Regions from separate parts of the Devosia sp. 63-57 genome, predicted to be linked through region 1. Evidence: predicted binding sites of a transcription regulator. Region 1 holds the regulator's gene; each other region holds the start of a gene.
The links. The regulator PhoB, encoded in region 1, activates phosphate uptake and scavenging genes when phosphate is short. The targets are predictions, from matches to a motif close to TGTCATNNANCTGTCAT.
Positions count from the first base shown of each region.

Region 2: a site for PhoB is predicted at 1,283-1,299, ahead of BGO80_RS09100 (DUF2794 domain-containing protein). Genes of this name have one in related genera too.
Region 3: a site for PhoB is predicted at 996-1,012, ahead of BGO80_RS11635 (DUF1045 domain-containing protein). Genes of this name have one in related genera too.
Region 4: a site for PhoB is predicted at 1,450-1,466, ahead of phnN (phosphonate metabolism protein/1,5-bisphosphokinase (PRPP-forming) PhnN). Genes of this name have one in related genera too.

Region 1 is NZ_MKUY01000003.1:787,275-790,102, reverse strand. Features, by position in the region: gene BGO80_RS03945 (alpha/beta fold hydrolase) at 1-94, shown strand, start outside; gene imm45 (Imm45 family immunity protein) at 143-463, opposite strand; gene BGO80_RS03935 (hypothetical protein) at 541-1,002, shown strand; gene phoB (phosphate regulon transcriptional regulator PhoB) at 1,093-1,794, opposite strand; gene phoU (phosphate signaling complex protein PhoU) at 1,930-2,640, opposite strand; gene pstB (phosphate ABC transporter ATP-binding protein PstB) at 2,661-2,828, opposite strand, start outside.
Region 2 is NZ_MKUY01000005.1:176,483-179,310, forward strand. Features, by position in the region: gene BGO80_RS09095 (argininosuccinate synthase) at 1-663, shown strand, start outside; gene BGO80_RS09100 (DUF2794 domain-containing protein) at 883-1,233, opposite strand; gene BGO80_RS09105 (phosphotransferase-like protein) at 1,605-2,228, shown strand; gene BGO80_RS09110 (sensor domain-containing protein) at 2,321-2,828, shown strand, end outside.
Region 3 is NZ_MKUY01000005.1:689,783-692,610, forward strand. Features, by position in the region: gene BGO80_RS11630 (glycerate kinase type-2 family protein) at 1-923, opposite strand, end outside; gene BGO80_RS11635 (DUF1045 domain-containing protein) at 1,046-1,735, shown strand; gene BGO80_RS11640 (alpha-D-ribose 1-methylphosphonate 5-triphosphate diphosphatase) at 1,742-2,828, shown strand, end outside.
Region 4 is NZ_MKUY01000005.1:1,530,523-1,533,350, forward strand. Features, by position in the region: gene phnC (phosphonate ABC transporter ATP-binding protein) at 1-733, opposite strand, end outside; gene phnN (phosphonate metabolism protein/1,5-bisphosphokinase (PRPP-forming) PhnN) at 828-1,424, opposite strand; gene BGO80_RS15620 (bifunctional diguanylate cyclase/phosphodiesterase) at 1,556-2,828, shown strand, end outside.

The sequences.
Region 1 (2,828 bases):
TGAATTGGTCGTGGTCCCCGGCGCGCCGCATGGCTTCAATGTCAGCCATGCCGAGGACTTCAACCGCCACCTCATCGCGTTTCTGCGCAAGTAGGACGCGTCTCGAGGCAAGCAGAAAAGGGCCCGCTTCGTGCGGGCCTTTTCATTGCGCTGCGCTGGGCGGATCGGCGGCGGGGACAATCCACACCTGTTCGGGCGGTGTGGAGGGAAAGACCCATTTGGTCCAGTTTTCCATAAGCCATTTGCAGCTCACGGCGCCGGTTGGTCCTGCGTCCGGGGGAAGGACTTGCGGGATGCGGCCAGCCTTGTATCCGGTAGCGACCAGCAGGGCATTCTCCTGGTCGGGGATAACGACAAGCATGAATTCCACCCAATCCTCATAGGGCAGGATTGCGGGAAATCTCAGGCGCATGCCAGTGTAGATCATGCTGTCGGGCCAATCGGCCAGGCGTATGAGAGACATGGGTTTCCACATTGTAGGCGAGAGGGGCGAGGCCGCGATAGTAGCAGGCCCGTTGCCTCCTGGCATAGGTGAGCTGAATGGGTAGACACGTGCCAATTTGGATGATGGCGCTGGCCTTTGCGCTGCTGTCCAGCCCCTCATCGGGGCAGGACAGTATCGAGGGGGATCTGCCGGCGGGGGCGTCATTCGACGGGATGAGCGACCACGCAAGCATGTTCGATCTCTACCAGATGGCCCGCATTGCTCTGGACGTGCGAGGCAGGCAGGCGGAGGTCGACACAGCCGGGCTAGCTGCGGCATTGGAGGATGCGCTGGCGGCGAATGGATATGGTGGCTCGCGCATTGTGGTTGGGCCAATTACGGCAGGCATGTGCTCGGGCGATGGTGTGATCGAAACGCGGGTCGATCCCGAGGTTGGTGGGGAAGAGCTGTCCGTTGCGGTGGCCAGCGCGGTGTGGATTTCGCAGCTGACGGTAGGCCATGCCGGCGTTGCGGATGACATGGAGTTCGCGCAGGCCTGCCAGGCCGCACCGAATTAGCCTTTGAAAGGTCTGTCGTCGTCGTCCGATGCGCTCGACCGAGGCCGAGCGACCGTCCCGCCTAGACGTGTCGTTACCTAGACGAACGCCTCACGCCACCTGCGCGAAGCGTTCGTCGAAGGCGTAGCCGGCGCCGCGGACGGTGCGGATGGGGTCTGCCTCCTTGCCGCGGTTGATGGCGCGGCGGAGGCGGCCGATATGCACGTCGACGGTGCGTTCATCGACATAGACGTCATTGCCCCAGACGCCGTCGAGCAGCTGTTCGCGGGAATAGACGCGGCCGGGATGGCGCATGAGATACTCGAGCAGGCGATATTCGGTGGGGCCGAGATGGACGTCGCGATTGGCGCGGCGGACGCGGTGGGTGGTGCGGTCGAGCTCGAGATCGCCGACCTTGAGTGCGGCAGTGACGAGATTGGGATTGGCGCGGCGCAACAGGGCGTGGATGCGCGCCACCAGTTCCGGCACGGAGAAGGGCTTTACCACATAGTCGTCGGCGCCGGTGGACAGGCCGCGAACGCGCTCTTCCTCTTCGCCGCGGGCGGTCAGCATGATGATGGGGACGCGGGCGGTTTCATCACGGGCGCGCAGGCGACGACACAGCTCGATGCCGGAGATTTCGGGCAGCATCCAGTCGAGCAGGATCAGGTCCGGCAGCTTTTCCTGGATGGCATGCTGCGCCTCGTCGCCGGTTTCGGCGGTGACGACACGAAATCCCTCGGCTTCGAGGTTGTAGCGCAGCAGGATGGCGATGTCGCTTTCGTCTTCGACGATGAGGATGGTCGCGGGCATATGGATGTGCTCCGTCGGTCGGCACCATATGGTGCCGTGTATGTGGTTATATCCCGCCATTCGAGCACAGCTCTCATGGCCTTAGCGGCTTGAAAGGCTCCACCGGAGCCTTTCATCTGCTGAGCAGACCGCTCGCTAAGCCTTGATCTGCTGGCGCTGCAATTGCTGTTCTTCGGCGGTCAGCTGCTTGCCGGTGGCCAGGTAATAGGCGCGTTCGGCGATATTTGTCGCATGGTCGCCGATACGCTCGAGGTTCTTGGCGCAGAACAGCAGATGCGTGCAGGTGGTGATGTTGCGCGGATCTTCGAGCATATAGGTGAGGAGTTCGCGGAAGAGCGAGGTGTGCATGGCGTCGACTTCGTCGTCGCGGTTGCAGACTTCCACCGCTTCCTTGGCCTCGCGATTGGCGTAGGCGTCGAGCGCATCCTTGACCTGACGCAGAACCAGCGCGGTCATGTTCTTGACGCCGTTGTAGAAGGTCGGCTGCAAATTGATGCCTTCGAGCTTCAATGAACGGCGGGCCAGCTGCTTGGCCATGTCACCGATGCGTTCGAGGTCGTTGGCAACGTGAATGGCGGTGATGATCGAACGCAGGTCTGATGCCATGGGCTGGCGGCGGGCAATCATCGAGACGGCCATGTCATCGATCTTGCGCTGCATGTCATCGATGCGCTGGTCGGCGATGATGGTGACATCGGCGAGTTCGCGGTCGAGCTTGAGCAAGGCGCGGGTGCCGTTCTCGATGGCAACCTCGACCTGGCCGCCCATTTCGGCGATGGCCTGGGCGAGCGTGGCAAGCTCTTCATTATAGGAGGTGACGATGTGTTCGGCGCCGGTATTTGGCATGTCTGTGTCCTTTCCCGCGCTTAGCCGATGCGGCCCATGATGTAGTCCTGGGTCTGCTTGTTCACCGGGTTTGTGAATATCTCTTCAGTGTCGCCCTGTTCGATGAGATTGCCCAGATGGAAGAAGGCGGTTTTCTGGGAGACGCGCGCGGCCTGCTGCATCGAGTGGGTGACGATGACGATGGTATA
Region 2 (2,828 bases), on a different contig from region 1:
ACTTCGTCCGAAGGCATGGTGCTGGAAGACCCCGCCGTGCCCTATCCCGATTACGTGCCACAGCGCACCGTCGATCCGGAAAAGGCCCCCAACGAGCCCGAAATCGTCACCATCGGCTATGAAAAGGGCGACCCGGTCTCGGTCAATGGCGAACGCCTGTCGCCGGCGGCGCTGCTGACCAAGCTGAACGAACTGGGCGGCAAGCATGGCGTCGGCCGGCTCGACCTCGTCGAAAACCGCTTTGTCGGCATGAAGTCGCGCGGCCTCTACGAGACCCCCGGCGGTACAATCATGCTGGTGGCCCATCGCGGGATCGAATCGATCACCCTGGACCGTGGCGAAGCTCACCTCAAGGACGAGCTGATGCCCAAATATGCCGAGCTGATCTATAACGGCTTCTGGTATGCGCCCGAGCGCGAAATGTTGCAGGCGCTGATCGACAAGAGCCAGGAATATGTCGCCGGCGAAGTGACGGTGAAGCTCTACAAGGGCTCCGCCTCGGTCATCGCCCGCACCTCGCCCTATAGCCTCTACTCGATGGATCTCGTGACCTTCGAGGAAGGCGCCGTGGCCTATGACCATAAGGACGCCGCCGGCTTCATCCGCCTCAACGGCCTGCGCCTCAAGACCTATGCCGCGCGCAACAAGAAGGCCCAGGGCTAGACCGGGCTCGGGGACCTGGAGCATTCAGAGCCCCCAATCCCACCCTTTTGAGGAGGCCGCAAATTTCAGTTGGCACGCGGCGTCCCGCCCACCAGACCGCCCCCGGGTCTTCGCCCGAGGGTGACGGCTGGTAGGTGGGGGGAACCATGGGCGCCTGGGCTCTCACCCCACCCCAGCCCTGCCCGCAGGGGGATGGCCAGCCAGCGGCAAAACAAAAAATCAACCGACGACGATGAGGTCCGGGTCGAGGACGCGCAGGACCTGAGCAAGGTCCTGGCCGCGTTTGAGGATGCGGCCCTGTTGATTGGTGACCATGTACTGGCCCTGCTTGGCGCGCAGTTTGGGGTTTTTCTCAATGACGAAGAGCGGGCGCTCGGAAACGCGGGCATAGATGGAGAACAGCGCCCGGTCGCGCAGGAAGTCCATGGCATAGTCGCGCCATTCGCCGGCCCCGACCTTGCGACCATAGACCGACAGGATCTGCATCAGTTCGCGGCGATCAAAGGCCACGACGGGCTGCACGGGACGCTGGGTCTGGCCTTGCGGTTCACCCACATGCACCAGAGCCAGCCGGTTCTGCACTTCATCGGACGGACCCTGCACGCGGCCCTCAACCTCTTGTCATTTCAACGTCATGATTGACCCATTCGCGGGGGAAGGCAAGGGCCGCAAATACCCCATTTCGGCCACGATTCATCCTTTCTGACGCCCTATTGCGCTGTCAGCTTGCAACCATTGCCTCCAGTGGCTGGCAGGGGTGCCGACCGAGCCCCCAAACTGAGACGCGCTCCTGCCAGCCGCCCCTGAATAGAATTGACCTGTCAGTCATGCCCGTTCCTGCCCCCAGGAGCGGGCTTCTTTTTGTCTGGTTCTGCGCCGGGCATGGGTTGACGCCGGCGGACAAAATGGAGCCCATGCGCGCAACAGGCAGAGGAGCGCACATGGCCGGCCGGATCGTTATTCTCAATGGGGCGCCACGTGCGGGAAAATCCAGCCTCGCCGCGGCCATCCGAACCCGCGTGTCCGGCAGCTGGCTCATCTGGGGCGTCGATGCCTTCAACGCCACCCTGCCCCCTGAGCTTCTACCCGGCATCGGCCTCAGGCCCGGCGGCGAGCGGCCCGATCTCGAGGCCAACCTGCCTGAACTGTTCGGCCGCTATCTCGGGGTTTTGAGCGGCATGGCGACATCGGGGCTCGACGTGGTAGCGGATCTGGGCCTTCACACCGACTATGCCACCGGCTTCGACCCGCTACCGATGCTGGCCGAGGCGCTGGCCGGCTTTGCGGTCTATTTCATCGGCATCGACTGCGATGTCGACACCATCATGGCGCGGCGCAATGCCGATACGCAGAACGGGCTTTATGCAGCGGGCCCGGGCATACCGGCGCCGGTGGCGCGCTGGCAGCAGGTGGTGCATGACAGCAAACGCTATGATTTGCGGCTCGATATGGGTAAACTGACCGCAGAACAGGGCGCCAACCATGTGCAAGCCCTGCTGATGTCGCCGCCCACCACGACAGTTCTTGGACGTTCGAGCATAGACGCCCGGTCCCGGCAGTCGTAACGGCTTTTCCGGGCCCGTTTAATTCGCCGTTAAGTGGCGAGGACTAGCCTGCCGGCCAGCGTCGGATCGTGGCTTTGGACTGTGGGGGGCCAATGGGGTCGAAGGATACCGGCAATGTTGCGGATGTCGCCGAGACCTTATTGCTCGACGCGGCACTCGAAAGCATTCCCTATGGCTTTTGCGTATGGTCACCGCAGTTCCGCCTGCAGATGTGGAACAAGCACTATCGCGATTTCTATGGCTTTTCCGAAGACGCCATCCACAAGGGCATGACGCTCGAGGATATCGTGCACCTGTCGGTGCGCCTGGGCAACCATGCCGGGCAGAGCCCCGATGCCTTCTACGAAGCCTATACCGCAGAACTCCTCGCCAATCGCAGCGGCTCGCGTCACAAGAGCCAGGAAATGGTATCAGGCGGCCGTATCATCGAAACCGCCCATGTCTATTCCGAGAGGCTGGGCTGGGTGGTGACCCACGAGGATATCACCGACGAGATCGCCCGCTCGGAAAGCCAGCAGAAACGCAAGCTGGAGTTGGAGCGGCAGAATATCCGGCTCGACGCGGCGGTGAACAATATCTCCATCGGCCTGTGCATGATGG
Region 3 (2,828 bases), on a different contig from region 1:
AGCACCACCGGCCTGGGGAAGGGGCGATTGCGCTGGACGATTTCGCGGGCGATGGCGGCATGCACCTGCGCCACGTCGCGCGCTTCGCCCTCGATTGCGTCGGACAAAATAGCCGCCTCGACCCCATGGGCGCGCGCCATCGCCGCCGCTGCTTCCAGCGACAGCGCCGCCGAGGCAATGGTGGCGACACTGTTGCGGGCGAATACCGGGTCGCTGGCCTCGGGGGGCAAATTCTCTTCGCTGGCCAGGAGCCGCGCAGCAGCCTCGGGCAGCTCAAGCCCGTAGAGCGCGGCAAGGCGGCGAGCCTCAGCGCGCCCACCGCGGAGTGGCAGGGTCGGGCCGGACGCGACCAATGCCGGATCGTCGCCGGGCACATCGGACACCACCAGCGTTACCACCCGCGCCGGCGCCGCCAATGCCGCCAGTCGCCCGCCCTTGATGGTCGAAAACTGGTTGCGAATAAGGTTCATCACCCCGATCGGGGCGCCGGACGCGAGCAGTGCCCGATTGACCGCCTGCTCGTCCTCCAGCGTCAGGCCACGGGCGGGTGCCGGCAGCAGTGACGACCCTCCGCCCGAGATCAGCGCCACCACCAGATCGTCTTCAGTGAGCCCGCTCACCAGCGCCTTGAGCCGTTCAGCCGCTGCACACCCGGCGGCATCAGGCACGGGATGAGCGGCTTCGACCACCTCGATCCGCTGGCAAGCCTCGCCATAGCCATAGCGGGTGACGATCAGGCCTTCGATCGCGCCCGGCCAGGCCTGTTCGAAGGCGCGCGCCATCTGTGCCGAGGCCTTGCCGGCGCCGATGACGATGGTACGGCCCATCGGGGGCTCGGGCAGGTGCCGCTCGACCGCCAGCGCCGGCTGCGCCTTGGCGACGGCCTCAACAAACAGCTTGTGCAGCGGCGCGCGATCCATCATCCGTCTTGCCCTCGGGGAGATTGCGGCGACCCTTTTGGCCACCCCACCTGCATTTGTCCAGCCATTGCGGCTTGTCAAACCCTCGTCACATAAGTCCACTAGCGGCAAGCCAAGGAGTGCCCATGACGCAGAGATTCGCCATCTACTATGCCCCTGATACGACCAGCGGGCTCTGGGACCGGGCGAGCGCCTGGCTGGGCCGCGATTCGGCCAGTGGCGAATTCTTCGAGGGTGCCGTCGCCGGCATCGAGCGCACGCGGTTGCTCAATCTCACCCAGTCGGCCAGCCGTTATGGCTTTCACGCCACCATCAAGCCGCCCATGGCTTTGGCCGATGGCGAAACCGCCGAAGGCCTGCGCACAGCGCTCGCCGATTTCGCCGCTCGACAGTCTGCGTTCTCCATTGGCCGCCTGCGTCTCGCCTCACTACATGGTTTTCTGGCGCTGGTGCCCGAAACCGAAAACGAGACCCTGCAGGATTTTGCCGCCGACGTCGTGGAAACATTCGACCCTTTCCGCGCGCCGCTTTCAGACCGGGACAAGGCTGCCCGTCGCGCCGCTGGCCTCAGCCCACACCAGGAGGAGTTGCTCGAAGCCTATGGCTACCCCTATGTCTTCGACCAATTCCGCTTCCACATGACCCTCACCGACCGGCTCGCCGAGGATGATCACCACGATCTGTCTGCCGCAGCCAATACCTGGTTTGGCCCGCTTCTCGGCGATGCCGTCACCATTGACCGTCTGGTCGTCTACCATGAGCCCGATAGTGGGCGCCCCTTCCGCCGTCTCGACGATTTCCGCCTCGGAGCCTGATTACAAGTGTCGCAAACCATCCTCACCAACGCCCGCATCGTGCTCGCCGACGAGATCGTTGAGGGGAACCTCGTGATCGACAAGGGGCAGATCAGCGCCATCGACTCCGGCGTGTCCCGCACCGGCGAGGATATGGGTGGGGACTATGTCATTCCCGGACTCGTGGAACTGCACACCGACCATCTCGAGAACCACTACCGCCCGCGCCCGGGTGTGTTCTGGGACCCGCTGGCGGCCCTGCATGCTCATGATGCACAAGTGGCCGGCTCCGGCATCACCACGGTCTTCGACGCGGTGCGTATCGGTTCGGACAATGATCTGCCCGACATGCTCGACCATGCCAAAAAGCTCGTTGACGCCATCCGCGCCGGCGTCGCGGGCGGCTGGACCCGTGCGGAGCATTTCATCCATCTCCGCTGCGAATTGCCCAGCCACGACGTCGTCGCCCATTTCGACGCGCTGGCCAACCATCCCTCGACCCGCCTGGCCTCGGTCATGGACCACACGCCCGGACAGCGCCAGTTCCGCTCGCTCGAAGACTACAAGCGCTTCTATGCCAAGCAGATGGGTCGCACCGACGCGGAATTGCAGGCCTATCTCAACGCCCGCCAGGCCGAGCACGATCAGTATTCGAACGCCAATCGCAAGGCCATTGTTGCCCGCGCCCACGAGCTTGGTCTGGCCCTCGCCAGCCATGACGACGCCACCCTCGCTCATGTCGAGGAAGCGGCTGAGGACGGCGTTGCCATTGCCGAATTTCCCACTACGCTCGAAGCGGCCTCGGCCGCCCACGATGCGGGACTCGCCATTCTCATGGGCGCCCCCAATGTGGTGCGTGGGCGGTCGCACTCGGGCAATATCTCGGCCACCGACCTCGTCGCTGCCGGCCTTCTCGATATTCTGAGCTCCGACTACGTCCCCTTTGCGCTACTGCAAGCCGTCTTCCTCATGCCAAAGCGTGTCGAGGGCCTTGACCTGCCGCAGGCCTTGGCTACCGTGACGTCTAATCCGGCGCGCGCCGCCGGCCTGACCGACCGTGGCGAGATCGCCCTGGGCAAGCGGGCCGATCTGGTGCGGGTCTTGGAGCAGGGGC
Region 4 (2,828 bases), on a different contig from region 1:
GGCCGTCGGCGCCGTATATGGCGCGCGCCACATCGGTGGTCAGTTCGTCGGGGGTGCCGTCGAACACCACACGACCGGCGCTCATGCCGATGATGCGCTGGCAATAAGCGCGAGCGGTATCGAGCGTGTGCAGATTGGTGATGACGGTGATGCCTTCGGCATTGATGTCGCGCAGGCTGTCCATGACGATCTGGGCATTGCGCGGATCAAGGCTGGCAATAGGCTCGTCGGCCAGGATCAGTTTGGGCTTCTGCATCAGCGCCCTGGCGATGGTGACACGCTGCTGCTGGCCGCCGGAAAGCGTCTGCGCCCACTGCGTGGCAGTCTGTGCGATATCGAGCCGCTCCAAGGCCTTGAGGGCCTCATATTGCTCGTCTGCCGAAAAGATCTGCAGCAGGTTGAGCAGGGGATTGCGGCCATTGAGGCGGCCGAGCATGACATTGGTGATCACGTCGAGGCGCGGCACCAGGTTGAACTGCTGAAAAATCATGGCGCAGTCGCGCTGCCAATTGCGCAGTGCCTGGCCACGCAGGCTGGATACCTCCAGGCCATCGAAATCGATGATGCCCGAAGACACGTCGTTGAGCCGGTTGATCATCCTCAGAAGGGTGGATTTGCCGGCCCCCGAGCGACCGATAATGCCCACCATTTGTCCGTCGGCGATCTCCAGGTTCACATTGTCGACGGCGGTCTTGTCGCCGAAGCGTCTGGTTACCTTTGAGATCCGGAGCATTGGGCAGGTCCCTGCTGTTCAAGCCGGATGCCTGCCTAGGGGCTGGGTATGAAACGGGCGTGTCGGATGGGTGACGATCCGATGACAGCAAAGTCTAGCGTGCCGCGAGGCCACGCAATGTGGTCACCAAGGCCATCCCCGCCATTTCGAGAGATCCGGAATTGTCGATCTTGACCAGATCGTTTTCCTCGGCTTGCCAGGCGTCGAGACGGGCCAGCCGCAGCGCAATGCTGGCGTCATCTTCCCGGCCGCGCGAGCGCAGGCGTTGCTCGACAATGGCCCGCGGCGCTGTAATGGCGATAGGCAAGGTCCGCGGAAAGCGTTCGCGCGCCGCCGCGATCATGCCGCGCGAAAGATTGGCGACGACCACCTTGCCGGCATCCACCGCAGCCGACGCCGACATCGGTATGCCATAATGCAGGCCATGTGCCGGCCAATGCAGGCAGAACGCGTCGTTCTCCACCAGCCGCGTGAACTCTTTTTCGGTCACACCGATAAAGTCTTCGCCGCCCGCCGTTGTCGGGCGCGTCACGGTTCTGCGCACAAAGACCATATCGGCGTCATTGCGCAGCTCAGTGGCCGCATAGGCAAGCACGCTGTCCTTGCCCACCCCGCTTGGTCCGACCACAGGCACAAAGACGCCTGCAGTCGCGCTGCTTGGTATCGATGAATTTCGGTAAGCATAAGTCATTTATGGGCAGGGATAGCGACGCCATGTGACAGGAAAGCGACGTGTTTTCGACCGCGGCGTAACCGATCCGTAAGCCGCTCGAAGTATGTTGGGGCAATTACGGATGGCGGATTGCGAACGTGTACCCAGTAATGGAATTTTTCTTCCGCGGCCATGACTTGCGCTTTGTGGTGCTGGCCGCTGTGATCTGCCTGATCTCCGCCTATGCCTGTGTGACGCTTGCGCGCCATGCTGCGCGTGTCGCCGGACAGCTGCGCATGCTGTGGTGTGCGGTCTCGGCCCTGGTCGTGGGGTTCGGTATCTGGGCCACCCATTTCATCGCCATGCTGGCCTTCCGGCCCGGCTTCGAGCTCAGCTATGACCTGGGTCTCACCGCAGTCTCGCTGCTGATCGCCGTGATCATCTGCGGTGGCGGTCTGGCACTTGCTATCCATGGCGATGGTCGCAGGGATCATCTTCTCGGCGGTGCCGTCGTCGGTGTCGGCATTTCGGCTATGCACTATGTCGGCATCGCTGCGCTGTTGCTCGGCGGCTCCATGCAGTGGAGCAACGGTCTGATCGGCCTTTCCATCCTGGCCGGCATCGCCTTCTCTGCTGCAGCGCTGGCCAGCGCCATGGGCGGTGGGCGTAATCGTGTCATCGGCGGAGCGGCGCTGTTGACGCTGGCGATCTGCTCCATGCACTTCACCGCCATGGGCGCGGCCGATTTTTCGCTCTGCTTCCCGTTCATGAATGTTGAGCACCAGATTGACAGCACGCTGATGTCCATCGCGGTGGCGCTGATATCGCTGATCATCTTGACCGCAGCTTTTGGCGGTTTGCTGCTCGATGAGGCTGACCGACGGCGGACGATGCGGGAGCAGCGGCGCCAGCTGGAAGATGCGGAACGCTTGGCGGAAGTCTCCAATAAGCTCACGCTGGCGCTCGCCCATATGGGGCAGGGCTTGGTGCTTTTCGGCAGCGACGCGCGCGTGCAATTGCATAATGAGCGTGTCATGCAGATGCTGGATCTGCCGTCCCATATCGAGCTTAAGGGCATGCATCTTGACGCCATCTGCCGCATGCTTTTGCGCGATGGCAAGGATCAGGACGATATCGAGAGCAGAGGTTGCCAACTGGCAAAGCAACATCTGGACATGGTCAAGCATGGCGGCGGCGAATCGGTGGAAACCGTCAACGGCTCTCGCTCTATCCGGGTTCGCCACTCGCTCGTGGGCGACGGGTCTTGGGTGACCACAATCGAGGACATCTCCGAGCGTGTCCGCAGCGAGGCCGCAATCGCCCACCTAGCGCAGCACGACGCCTTGACCGGTCTGCCCAACCGCATGCGCTTCGATCAGATATTTGAAGAGCAATTGTCGGAGTCCCATCGGGGCGACACGAAACTGGCGCTGATCGCGATCG